DNA from 3 places in the Paenibacillus sp. M2 genome. Region 1 is predicted to be linked to each of the others. Evidence: riboswitches for the same ligand, from Rfam matches in the RefSeq annotation. Region 1 holds a riboswitch; each other region holds the start of a gene.
The links. Region 1 has a riboswitch for thiamine pyrophosphate ahead of tenA (thiaminase II). Riboswitches for the same ligand answer to the same signal wherever they lie in the genome.
Positions count from the first base shown of each region.

Region 2: linked by a shared signal. The riboswitch ahead of ACETMN_RS18445 (thiamine phosphate synthase) and the one ahead of tenA (thiaminase II) in region 1 are both predicted to bind thiamine pyrophosphate.
Region 3: linked by a shared signal. The riboswitch ahead of thiC (phosphomethylpyrimidine synthase ThiC) and the one ahead of tenA (thiaminase II) in region 1 are both predicted to bind thiamine pyrophosphate.

Region 1 covers NZ_CP169648.1:3,701,711-3,706,179, reverse strand. The annotation lists gene ACETMN_RS16680 (nucleotidyltransferase domain-containing protein) at 1-455, opposite strand, end outside; gene ACETMN_RS16675 (CD3324 family protein) at 612-878, opposite strand; gene tenA (thiaminase II) at 1,211-1,873, opposite strand; TPP riboswitch at 1,987-2,084, opposite strand; gene ACETMN_RS16665 (endo-1,4-beta-xylanase) at 2,292-4,469, opposite strand, start outside.
Region 2 covers NZ_CP169648.1:4,113,499-4,117,967, forward strand. The annotation lists gene thiS (sulfur carrier protein ThiS) at 1-172, opposite strand, end outside; gene thiO (glycine oxidase ThiO) at 169-1,341, opposite strand; gene ACETMN_RS18445 (thiamine phosphate synthase) at 1,359-2,054, opposite strand; TPP riboswitch at 2,247-2,356, opposite strand; gene ACETMN_RS18450 (ABC-F family ATP-binding cassette domain-containing protein) at 2,432-3,982, opposite strand; gene ACETMN_RS18455 (hypothetical protein) at 4,121-4,469, opposite strand, start outside.
Region 3 covers NZ_CP169648.1:742,114-746,582, reverse strand. The annotation lists gene ACETMN_RS03605 (hypothetical protein) at 1-454, shown strand, start outside; gene thiC (phosphomethylpyrimidine synthase ThiC) at 817-2,601, opposite strand; TPP riboswitch at 3,023-3,136, opposite strand; gene ACETMN_RS03595 (IclR family transcriptional regulator) at 3,285-4,028, opposite strand; gene ACETMN_RS03590 (alpha/beta hydrolase) at 4,388-4,469, shown strand, end outside.

The DNA.
Region 1 (4,469 bases):
GCTTGCTTAGCCAGATCGATCCATTTATTTGCCCGATTAAGACACGCTTCTCCTATCGGATTCGCAAGTGCATCAAGAGCTTTTTGCTGGAATTCGTTCAATTTTTCCAAATCCTCAGGCGTTGCATAGTAGAGTATTTTTAGGTCGGTTAGGCTGGATACGTTGGAACTCTCCAAGGTGGATTGCTCTTGTATTCTTGAATCCCATGGCGTGCAATAGATATCATATCCAACGTCATCCAAGATGAAGCAATCGGATATTTCCCATCCCTTTTCTGTATTATTTATGATGACTAAATCAAGATCGCTCTTCTCGTGAAAGTCACCGGTGCTAAATGAACCAGTAAGCCCAATAATGGCGATATCCTCTAGAAAATCTCTTTTTACGCGTTCAATCACCATGTTAATGAGCAGTTCATTTTTGTCCAGCAGCTTCTTCTTTATGATTTCGTTCATTCGTTACACCTCTTTGTATGATCCGGCCGTCCTTCATCACAACAACCTTAACTTGAGTCTATCGATTTAGAGGTGCGGTTACTATGTATAAGTTGATTTAAGTCATCTTTGCACAAAATCCGCTAAACCGTCGAAACGACGAGTTAGCGGATTTCATTAGTTCTTTGTATAGACTATTTTCTTTATGCTTTCGCAGGACAAGAAATACCGACCCGCCAACTCCTCTATCCTGACTCCATTGCAGAATAAGGATTTAATCTCAGCGTTTCGAGCAGAGACCCTACTCTTGCTCTCTGTTTTCTCGCCCCATTTTAGGTGCGCCTCTTTGGGTTTTGGGATATAAACCAATTCCCCTTGAACGTATTCTTGAATGATCCGTAACAATTCTTCCGGAAAAATAGACTCGGCTTTTGAATATTTCATGGGCCTCACTCCTTATTTAATAGATCAATAAGGTGCAAAGCCAGTTAGTAGAATATTACGATTCGTCGTTGGCAATGTGATTATTCCCGGGCTCTATGCAAAGCATTGCCATATCCTTCACTGGCTTTGCATAGAGCCGTGCATGTAAGAACCCTACCCCGATTGTTTTCAATAGCCTCACCTCCATAGAAAATAGATAGTTGCTATTTGCTTATTATATCAGGGCTTGTTGTTGAAATGTTTAATCATCTCTTTTGGGGCTGACACGTTCTGATTATTCGCTGTACTCATCTTGATTAGCTGCTCTCTAATTGAATTAACTAACATTGAACTCAAGGCTCCAGCCCCCATGACATCTCCCAAAAATCAAGCTCAAAACGACTGCACATCACGAAAATATCCTCCATCCGTTGGTACGTTCCCTCGCTACAGCCTTCTAATAGTTTATCCGTTAACGTCACAAGGGATTGATTGCTGTTGTTGTATTCAGAGGAAGCATATCCTGTGATCCACTCTCCGTAAAAAGGATGCTCAGCTGCACCTGGTTTTTGAGCAAGGACTTGACCAATCTCTGCATAACTCCATGAGCAGGCCAGAATGGATACAAGTACTTCTGCTATGCCACCCGCATGGGAAACAGAGAGCATATAGTTAGTGTAAGCTGCATTTTTCAGTGCAGGTTTTACCTGAAAAACATGATCCTCTGTAATTCCTAATCGCTCCATATAAGAACGATGAATTTTCATTTCGCCATTCAAGATGTTATCTACGTTTTTACTAAAAAACTGCATCAATTTGGGATCGTGCGACTTGACGATACCTAGTGCAAATACACGGGCATAATCATACAGGTACAAGTAGTCTTGCAGCAAATAATAACGAAATTGTTCGACCGGTAAGGAACCATCTCCGATTCCTTTAACAAAGGGATGCTCGAGACATTCCTTCCACACGGGCTGTGCTGCCTGATACAGTCTCTCTGAAATAGTCAACATATGTTCCTCCAATTCATAATGTACGTATTTAAAAACAAAAAAACGAAACATCCTATGGATGTTTCGCAGACAAATACACTAAAACAAGGGGGGTTCGCATGAGCTACCCAAGTCAGCGTTTCATCGTTGCATCCCTACGTTGGCATTATCCAAATCAGGTAAGGTCGGTTTAACACCCTCTCAGCCGGTTAAGGCTCCCTCGCAAACGGTTGTATGTAGTTGATAACTTTCTTATCCCCATAAAAGAGAAAATAACATCCATTTAGTATATCAAGGGCTGTTAAATATAGTCAAGGCAGATTGTATCGCCCCTTATCACCCTTCGGTGACGTATGTAAACGATGAAAACCATCACAACAATGGTTGAGTTTTAGCCACTGTTATGATGGTTTCTATTCTTGCAATTACTGCCGATGGTTTAATGCCCGAGTTTGTTCTTTCCAACAAAAGTGATTATTCCGTACTGGGAAGTGTTTCTCCAGCTCTCATTGGTCATATCATTCCACTTGGCTACGTTCTGCTTACCTCCGCCCTGGTTGTCGTTAATTTGAAGCTCGAAACCGAGAACATTTCCAGCTTTGGGTGTCAGTGAATGTAATTGGATTCTTGCTTCTACGAGATATCCTTTATTTGTTTTCTTCACAGCACTTACAAGGCGTCCGGGTGAGGCCCCCCCTGCAAAGGTTCCCACATTGTCTGCACTGATTCTGAACTGGGCATCATCATATTGAAAATACGGTGTGCGCTGGTGATTCTCGTCCAGGAAAATCTCAACCGAATCCTGATCCCATGGGTTAATGCTGTCTGTAATGATGTTTGGATCAGTGACGTCGATCAGCAGGTATAGATACTCACCTGACCACATTGCGCGAGCCACTGCCTCTGCACCTTCGCTCTGGTTCAACCGTTTTACTTCAAATGGTACAGCCTTATTCCATGATGCGTCTTTCTTCCCATCAATCTGAACAATCCCTTGCACAGCTTGTGCAGATTTGGGCATAGGAGCAAGTTGAATCACGCCGTATTTGCTTGTATCTTGCTCCTGTGATTGTGTTCGATCATTCCAGTACAGTGGATTATAATGTTGTGCCCCACTTGCACCGCCGTCAGTCACACGGATATCCAAGCCGGCTTCATATTCTGATCCGACTTGGATACCACCCCATGGAATGGACAATTCAACCTGATATCCGACTTTTGTCTCACGTACACGATATGAACGTTGCTCCGCGCCCTCAGCTTTACCCGACCGCTTAATGATTACATGTCGGTCATCTGCTTCATATGAGGTGGTCTTGCCATTATTGAGATCAATAAAGAGTTCTACTCTGTCATTCACGTCAGCCTTCGCATCCTGAACATCCACAAGGATATATAGGTTACTTTGATCCCATAAGGTGCGGAAACTAGCTGATCCTGAAGAATCACCCTTCAGTGGAGTAGACACCGCTTTGTTCCAGAGCGGATCTTGTGACTGTTTTTTGATATCCGGTTTACCTGAAAGTGAGACGGCTCTCTGTGTCAACACAGGCAAGCTGGATTCATCCACGAGTCCCCAGTATGCTTTTTTGGCCTTCAGGGCTGAATCAAACAGCATAGCCTGGTTGTTGTAAGACTTCTCATCTTGGAGTCCCCATAAGGTAACTGAAGATATGTGATCTTTGTGTTTTTTGTACAAATCCAACAGTTCCTTATATCGATACGCCTGCTTTACCGCAACTTCATCGGACATCTCTTCACCAAATGGAATTCCGCTATCCACATCCAGTTCCGTGATCTGAATATCCAATCCAAGTTCGGCGAACATGTTGATCGTTTTTTCAATTTCGCCGATGGGCGGGGATTCCATGTTATAGTGGGATTGCAAACCCACACCATCGATGAGCCCCTTCTCTTTCAGTCGTTTGACCAACCGATACATATGCTCTCTTTTCTCAGGGATTTCCGTGAAGTATTCGTTGTAGTATAATTTGGCATCCGGATCGGCTGCACGGGCGAATTCATAGGTTTTCTCAATGTAATCCGGACCGATTAGTTCATAAAAGGGACTTTTACGTAAACCGTTGGCATCACCATTGCTATCCGCAATCGCCTCGTTTACCACATCCCAGGCATAGATCTTACCTTTGTATCGGGTCATGACGGTTTCAACGTAATCCTGAATCCGGGCAAGTAGTAATTCTCGACTCGCAGGGTTACCCTGAGGTTCCTTGAACATCCACTCTGCAGCATCAATATGCCACAACAACGCATGTGCGCGTACGCCCATACCATGTTCCTCGGCGAACTGAACATATTGATCGGCTGCCTCGAACTCATAAACACCTTCGGAAGGAGAAATGTACTTCGGTTTCATCTCATAGGTTGCGGTCAAGCTGTTAAAGTGTTTTGTGAGCAGTTGTCCATATGCGCCTTCCAACTGCCAGCGATACACCGCTGCACCAATGGGGAAATCATCTTGATACAGGTCCTCCAGAGATCGAATCCCTTCTTCAATCTCCAGTTGCTCGGCCAGAGTAAATGATACATCATCCACATAGAACGATAACGTATCTACGCTATCTTCAGAGATGTAGGGTGTTTCGATGAACAAATT
Region 2 (4,469 bases), 410 kb from region 1:
TTCGATCGCCTTCTCTTAATGCCGTCGTTTCATGATACTCACGGGTTAAAATATGCTTGTTCAGCTCTACAACTACAGTCTTGACTTGCAGATCAAAAGATTTAAGCAGTTTATCCACACGATTCAATCTGTCTTCAATCTCCATCCGTTGACCATTAACGATGATATTCACTGCACCACTCCCTTTCTGTTCAATCGCTCCGGACTCAGCGCCTCAATTCCGAGTTCTTCTGAGATTTTGCCAGCGAGCAACTCAGCGATAAGCCTGCCTGTTATCGCACTAAGCAAGATACCGTTGCGGTAATGCCCAAAGGCGGCGAACAGCCCGGGTATACTCTTGCAAGCACCTATATAAGGCAATCCATCTGGAGTTGCCGGTCTTACGCCTGCCCACGCTCGTATAAATTGTGCTTCCTTCATCCCAGGCACCCAGTGGGTAGCCGCTGTTAGCAGCTTTTGAACACCCTGTACAGAAACGTTCAAATCCGTTCTGCCTGGCAGACTGGTTGCCCCAAGCCAAACTTCGCCATTGGCTTTGGGAACAATATAGATATCCTCTGCATACACCGTTCTGTCAGGTCTGTACCCTGCATGTTCATCTGAGAACTGAACGGCGGCTATTTCACCTTTCACCGACCACACAGGCAAGCTCAGATTTACATGTCTCATCAACTCTTCACTCTGTAATCCAGCCGCTATAATGACATGTTTGCATTTCATCTCACCGATCGATGTGGTGATCCCCTGCACGCCGTGTTCGTTTGCTTGCACACGTATATCCTGTATGTCCTCCATAACCCGTGCTCCCAATGCTTGAGCGGATTCGGCGTATGCCTTCGTTAGATGGACTGGAAGAATTTCACTCTCGTAAGGTCTGTAATAGGCTCCATACGTATCTCTGTTGAGCCATGATGCCTCCTGTTGCACAACGGAACGATCCCACCATACCTCATCAGTAGAAGCAGACAACGCAGACTTCCGATTGTTCTTATAACTACTTAATTCACCGTATGAACGAAAAGGAGTTAGGAATCCCTGGCGTTGCAGGCCAGTCTCTACCTCACTGAGTGTAGCCATTAGCACCTGTTGTTCGATAAGTAACTGTCTACTCTGCCTGGCGAGCTTAGCCATCAAAGGATGAGCAAAATCCTCACTATCTGCCGCCAGCATTCCAGCCGCCGCGCAAGAAGTGCCTCCTGCAATCGCCGAACTCTCCAGCAACAGCACATCCTGTCCACGGGAAGCAAGCTCATATGCGATGGCACATCCAACAACGCCTCCGCCTACAATAATCGTTTCTGCATGAATCTTATCCGGTCTATCAGTAATGATCTTTTTCATCCTCTCATCTCCTTGATTCAGCGGCTCAGACCTTCTGTAGCAACGATACCCTGCCTTAATAATGCAGCCGCCCGATCCGGGGAAACGCTCGCCCATACATTCGAGATCACAGCAACTCCCTGTGCGCCTGCAGAGCGAATAGCGTGAATGTTTCCCGGTTTGATTCCCCCAATCCCCATGACAGGAATGGAGACACCAGAGCACACTTCAGCCAGAGCATATAATCCTCTTGGTTCAAGATCAGGCTTACTGTTGGTTGAGTAGACATGCCCGAAGAAAAGGTAATCGGCTCCCCGTTCTTCAGCGATTTTTGCCTCATCGATTGAATGAACAGATACACCCAGACGAATTCGCTGGACATTGCTTATAACAGCAGGGTTGTAGTTACGTATAGCCTCTTGCCCCCAATGTACACCGCCATAGATGTCATTCTGTGGTGGCAGTTCTGAACCATTGATAACGATGCGACAAGATGGAACGCCAACACCACGCAGACTTTCAGCCCAACCGATCTTTTGTTGCCATGAGAGTTGTTTCTCTCGTATATGGATGTAGTCCACCCATGGCCAAATGTCCTTTGCAGCTTTTACAAAAGATGCTTGATTCCCTACACCCGTAGATACAACATGCAGTTCAAATGATCCGTGTACACGTTCATGAGAAATTACCGTACTGTTCATCTCCTTCCAGGCGTGAATGCTATGAAAACACAAAAAAGCCACTCCCGTAGGGGAGTGGCTGCGTGTTAATTATAGGACCAGATGACTGACTGAAGCATACAGTTCATTTCGTGTAATAAAGCTATAGACCTTATAGCCTTAACGTTATACACGCAACTGCATGTTTCAATTCGTTAAGCAGACGGTTGAAATCCTTTCGAATTGCCGTTGCTCACGTCATTCACTGAAACGCGCTCGCCACTTCCCTACGCTGGTATGATCCAGATCAGGTGCAAAGGGTCCGGAATCGCATTCTTCCATCTCAGCCGCATCGTGCGGCCCCCCTAGTGTTCATATGAAGTTGTAGCCTATGTTACCATAGACGGATTTTTTTGTCACCGTCATTTCTGTTAAACATGGTCTTGAATCTTCTAGTTTTTCTCAGACCATTCTTCGACATTCCATGTTTTGGTAACCCAACCCTCGTAGAAATCAGGTTCATGAGATACAAGTAACACCGTTCCCTTGAATTCTTGCAAAGCACGCTGCAACTCCGCTTTGGCTGTGACATCGAGATGGTTTGTCGGCTCATCGAATAAAATCCAGTTGCTTTCACGCATCAAAAGTTTGCATAAACGAACCTTGGCTTGTTCTCCACCACTCAGCATGTTAAGCGGACGGGTAATGTGCTCATTTTTCAACCCACAGCGAGCGAGATGACCCCGGACCTCATTCTGGGTCAAATGTGAAAACTCATTCCAGACGTCCTCGATAGGCGTGATATTTCCAGCACGAACTTCCTGCTCAAAATAGGCCGTTTCGAGATAATCTCCCAAAAAGGTCTTTCCACTGAGTGGAGATATTTTACCCAGAATTGTTTTCAGCAGTGTCGATTTACCCACACCATTACAACCTACGATGGCAATTTTCTCACCACGTTCAATTGTCATCGTCATTTTGGGCAGCAAAGGATACGTATATCCAATTTCAAAATCAATGCCCTCAAAGACCGTTTTGCTGCTCGCGCGGGCATCCTTGAATTTGAACGTTGGTTTAGCTGCTTCATCCGGACGATCAATACGTTCAATTCTGTCCAGCTGTTTCTCCCGGCTCTTCGCTCGACCTGAAGTTGAAGCACGTGCCTTGTTACGCTGAATGAAATCTTCCTGTTTCTTGATGTACTCTTGCTGTTTCTCGTATGCATCAATATGCTGGGCTTTATTCATATCAGCCATCTCGAGGAACTTGTTATAGTTCGCTGCATATCTCGTTAATTTGGCAAATTCCAAATGATAAATGACATTTACGACTTCATTCATGAATTCCGTGTCATGGGAGATTAAGAGGAACGCGTGCGGGTAGTCCTTCAGGTAACGTGACAACCATTCAATGTGTTCTACATCCAGATAGTTGGTCGGCTCATCCAGCAAAAGCGCTGTAGGTTTCTCGAGCAAAAGCTTGGCAAGAAGCACCTTGGTACGTTGTCCACCACTTAGAGCTGCGACATCTCGATCAAGACCAATTGCGGACAAACCAAGACCATTGGCCATCTCTTCCACTTTTACGTCAATCAGATAAAAGTCGCCCTGTTCCAGTTGTTCCTGAATATCGCCCATCTCTTCTAGCAACTGCTCCAGCTTATCTGGATCTGCATCTGCCATCTGGTCCGTAATATTCATCATTTCTTTTTCCAATTCAAGCAACGGAAGGAATGCATCCTTAAGGACGTCACGAATGGTTTTGCCTGGCGTAAGCTTCGTGTGCTGATCCAGATATCCATAACGGACCTTAGGTGTCCATTCCACTTTTCCACTATCTTTAAGCAATTTACCGGTAAGGATGTTCATTAATGTTGATTTACCCACACCATTGGCACCAACAAGTCCTACGCGCTCTCCGGCAAGTAAACGAAACGATACATTTTTAAATAACGTGCGATCTCCAAAATTGTGACTTACGTTCTCTACTGACAATAAACTCATAAGATGAGGTTGCTCCTATCTATTAGACATTACTTTTGTTATTGTTCCGAAACCCTATTCTAGCACAGGTCCCGTCTTTTCTGAAAGTAATGTAAACAGTTCAGGAACCTCTTACATGATTATGTCATGCAGGCTACCCTAACGATTAGAGCATTTATATTCGAAATAGCCCTGTGTAGCTGCTTGTCTTGCGTCTGTAAACACCTCTTCAGCACGGTAACCATTACCACATGTGGAGGGATAGTAGTACTTGATACCCGTTAAAGGATCTACCCCACCTACGATGGCGGTTTTCTTCACAAGTCTGCCTCCACCAATTGCGTAATTGTTGATCTTCTGGTCACCCACACCTATACCTTGGACAAAGGCCATAATGCCTGTATCGTTAATGGAGTTGTACCAATCTTGCTGCGCAATCAGGGGCATCGTAAACGTATAGGAAATACCGTTCTTTCTGGCAAACTCATTATGGCGGTTAATCACATCA
Region 3 (4,469 bases), 3.0 Mb from region 1:
TAATCGTGAGCGGTTTATGGTTGCATTAACAGGAAAGTGGAAATCAATGCCTTTTTGGCGCTTATCTGATGCTTATGGCGCTTCTTTTGATAAAGAAATTTGGAGAACAGTTCCAGGTTCTGGGTATTATGAAGATAAAGTCAAGTATAGCGGAAACTCTACGTTTACAACTTTAGGAAGTGGACGTAATTTCTCATATACTGGTGAGAATGGTGTTGGATTCAATGCTGATCTCAAAGGGGGCATTATTATAACAGAACAGGTTGCCTCTGCCGTCTTTACAATAGAACATAAAAAGCAAGGAAATCAAAGTGGTCTATCTCAAATACAATCCAATTACTACCACATTAAAGGTACGGGCAGTGTAGGATTGAGTTTTGGAGCTCTAGAGGTTAGCTTCTCAGGCTCTGCTGATAATGATTCCAGAGGTACACTTAAAAATTTTAATTATTAATAAAGTCTTTGTTAAATATGTTTATGTAATAAAAGGTAGAATAAATTTAAATTCACAAAAGAGAACGATATAACAATCGTTCTCTTTTACACATTTCACTCAAAAAGAGAGGTGAATAAATTAATGCGCTTTTTATATATTCTTATCTTGTTCCTAGTCGGTATGGGTTCTTCCGCACTTCTACATGCTAGTAATCTTAAACTTTCTGATGGCGTGCTGTTTGTCATCGCAGGTATCCTATTTCAGATTTGGCGTAAGTTGGATTGAATCCAAGAGTTACGGTGAAGCGGGTTTGGCCTTGTCCAAACATTAATCAATATTTATAATTTAAAGCTTCAAAAAACCTTCATCACTTGGCTTCCTTAGGAGCGTGTCCGATATTCCTCGGCCTTTTCTTGCATGCCCGCTGCTACAGCCTCATTATCGGATAATCCTTTGTCTGCGGCAAAGGCACGAATGTCCTGCGTAATGCGCATGCTACAGAACTTCGGTCCGCACATGGAGCAGAAATGAGCTTCTTTGGCCCCTTCTGCTGGCAGCGTCTCATCATGGTAGGACAACGCACGTTCAGGGTCCAGTGACAGGTTGAACTGGTCACGCCAACGGAACTCGAACCGCGCTTTGGACAATGCGTCATCGCGGCGTTGAGCACGTGGATGGCCTTTCGCCAGATCGGCGGCATGAGCTGCGATCTTGTAGGCAATAACCCCTTCGCGCACATCATCCTTGTTGGGCAGGCCCAAATGTTCTTTTGGCGTAACATAACAGAGCATCGACGTGCCAAACCAGCCAATCATGGCTGCCCCAATGGCAGACGTGATATGATCATATCCTGGCGCAATGTCAGTCGTTAGCGGCCCAAGTGTGTAGAACGGTGCTTCTTTACATATCTCCATCTGCAAGTCCACATTCTCTTTGATCTTATGCATCGGCACGTGACCCGGACCTTCGATCATCACCTGCACATCATGCTTCCATGCGATCTGCGTCAGTTCCCCGAGCGTAGCCAGTTCTGCCATCTGAGCTTCGTCATTGGCATCGTAGATACTGCCTGGACGAAGTCCATCTCCCAGCGAAAACGCCACATCATACTTTTTCATAATCTCGCAGATTTCTTCAAAATGAGTGTACAAAAAATTCTCCTGATGATGCGCCAGACACCATGCTGCCATAATGGACCCGCCCCGGGACACAATGCCTGTCATCCGTTTGGCCGTCATCGGGATATAACGCAGCAGTACACCTGCATGAATCGTAAAGTAGTCCACGCCTTGCTCTGCCTGCTCTATGAGTGTGTCACGGTACAACTCCCAGGTCAGCGCCTCCGCTTCGCCATTCACCTTCTCCAGCGCTTGATACAGCGGTACCGTACCAATCGGCACAGGAGAATTACGAATGATCCATTCCCGAGTGGTATGAATGTTTTTGCCTGTGGACAGATCCATCACGGTATCCGATCCCCAGCGTACTGCCCAAGTCATCTTCTCCACCTCTTCCTCGATGGATGAGGATACGGCAGAGTTGCCGATGTTGGCATTAATCTTCACGTGAAAATGACGACCGATCAACATCGGCTCACTCTCCGGGTGATTGATGTTGGATGGCAGAATGGCCCGTCCACTCGCCAGCTCCTGACGTACAAATTCCGGTTCCACGCCCTCACGAATGGCGGCGAATTCCATCTCTGCCGTAATGACTCCCTGTCTCGCGTAGTGCATCTGGGTCACACAGCGTCCTGGCTGTGCCCGCAGCGGTTTGCCACGTAATCCGGGGTACTCTTCGGCGCCGGCTCTCTTCCCTCCGGGCTTCAGTCCGTTATCCTCCGGTTTAACCGTACGGCCCCGATAAGCTTCAACATCGCCGCGCTCTGTGATCCAACGGGTGCGCAGGGCTGGCAGACCTGCACGGATATCCGCATGAAATGCGGGATCGGTCATGGGGCCGCTCGTATCGTAGACACGCAGCGGTTCGTTATGCTCCACCCCTTGGGGAGTATTCGTGTCATGAAGGGCTATCTCACGCTCCGGTACAGCAATGTCCGACCGTGAGCCCTGAATGTAGACTTTGCGGCTGCCCGGAAAGGGCTGAACCCGTCCGGCCGCTCCTGTTTCTTTTTCCACCTGCTGACCGTTATGTTCCTGTTCCATCGCTTGTTGTCCCGTTTGATTTCCTGTACTCATGTTCGATTGTCTCCTCCTCAGTGATCATCGCTTGTTTGGTTGGTATCGTCATTAGCTCGCTTACGCTCCTGTCCAAATCATACAGAGCGCAGAGAAGAAAGAGCGATCATACACCAGACCAGAGGGAGACATTATTCATGTACAGTTAACAACAGAACGGAGGCTACCACAGATCATGGATCTATGGTGACTTCTCTCTCATCATCCAAGCCCACTTTCGCAGGTTATTGAAAAAGAAGTCGATGGAGTACGTGCTATATCGCCCGTTCACTGTATATAAAAAAGCCGGTCCCCGAAGGAACCGACTTTTATGTCCATCACCAATAATGCACCTTCATGCGGCTCCTAAACGGAGCCCTACAAGGGTCACATCATATGGTGGTTGTGGTCATATCGCCGATTACTTCCCTACGCTGGTATGATCCAGATCAGGTGCAAAGGGTCCGGAATCTCATGCGATTCCGTCTCAGTCCGGACAGTTCGGACTCCCCCAGTAACGTTAACAAGTTGCGGCACACACATGCCGCCGTTCATATTCAATGAAGCTGACCCCGATGGGCCGTCCATTACAGAGTAGCGCAACCGGAACACAAAAACAACCTTTATATTCCAGAACACCAACTCAATTTGGAAACAAACTTACATCAGCATCAGGATAACATGAGCCCCATCTGCGTAGCAGCATCCTTCAACACAGGTGCGTATTCATGCAATGTCTCCTGCGAAAGTCGGCTGACAGGCCCTGAGACCGAGAGAGCAGCTGCAATATTGCCTCGGCGATCCATAATCGGTACAGATACCGCGGCAGCTCCCGGCTCACGCTCCTCATAACTCGTCGCATATCCGTTATCCCGGATATCTCCCATTTGCGCCAAATACACCGCGGGATCAATAAACACCGGCCATTCCGGCCCGTTCATCAGTTCTTCACGATCCTCGTCCGTGGCAAACGCCATCAAAACTTTGCTGGAAGCGCCCACAGACAGCGGGAGTCTAACACCCACTGGAGCGACTCGGCGGATCGCCTGATCACTTTGCACAGCTTGAATCCGTATCCTTTCACTCCCATCACGCAAGTACAGACTTACCGTCTCCCCCAATCGATCTCTCAGTCGCTCCATCGCAGGCAGCAGCAGAATAGCGGGATCATCACTGCGGGACATATGAGCTGACAGCTCCCAGATTCGGATGCCAAGTCGGTACTTCTCTGTTGCTGCATCGCGGATCACGAACCCTCGATCCTCCAGCGTAGCCATCAAACGGTGCACTGTACTTTTGTGCAGGCCAATCTGGCTGGCAATTTCGGTGAGTCCCAGATCACTGCGTGTGGTAAAACATAATAATATATCCAGCGCCCGTTCCACAGCCCGGACGGTTAACTTGCGATCTTCCATGGCATAATGCCCTCCTCATGTTTCATCACATGAAACTTGGTTACATAAATTATATGAGAAACGGTCTCATCTGTAAACCAAAAAGAGCCAAAATTAAAATAGGCCAACGTGTAAATTTTTCCTTTTTATAAGACTTAATCCCCTGTAATTTACACACTAAGGTAATGTTACCCATATATCTTAAGAACTATATAACAATTGCGTAACAAATGCCCTCAATCAATTGACTTTGACTATATTGGAACATACGATAAAGATATATTACATTAAGATATCGCTCTGAAGCAGGCTCTGAAATCGACGCAATTCTCTTTTCATGTCGTTGTTATCTTCAACTGAACTTCAAAGGAGGGGCATTCATGTATCCAACATCCCAGAGCGAAGCCCCGCTGCAAACAAAAGTGTCCGATCTGCCCTCTTCCCTATCACCGAGGCTGATTC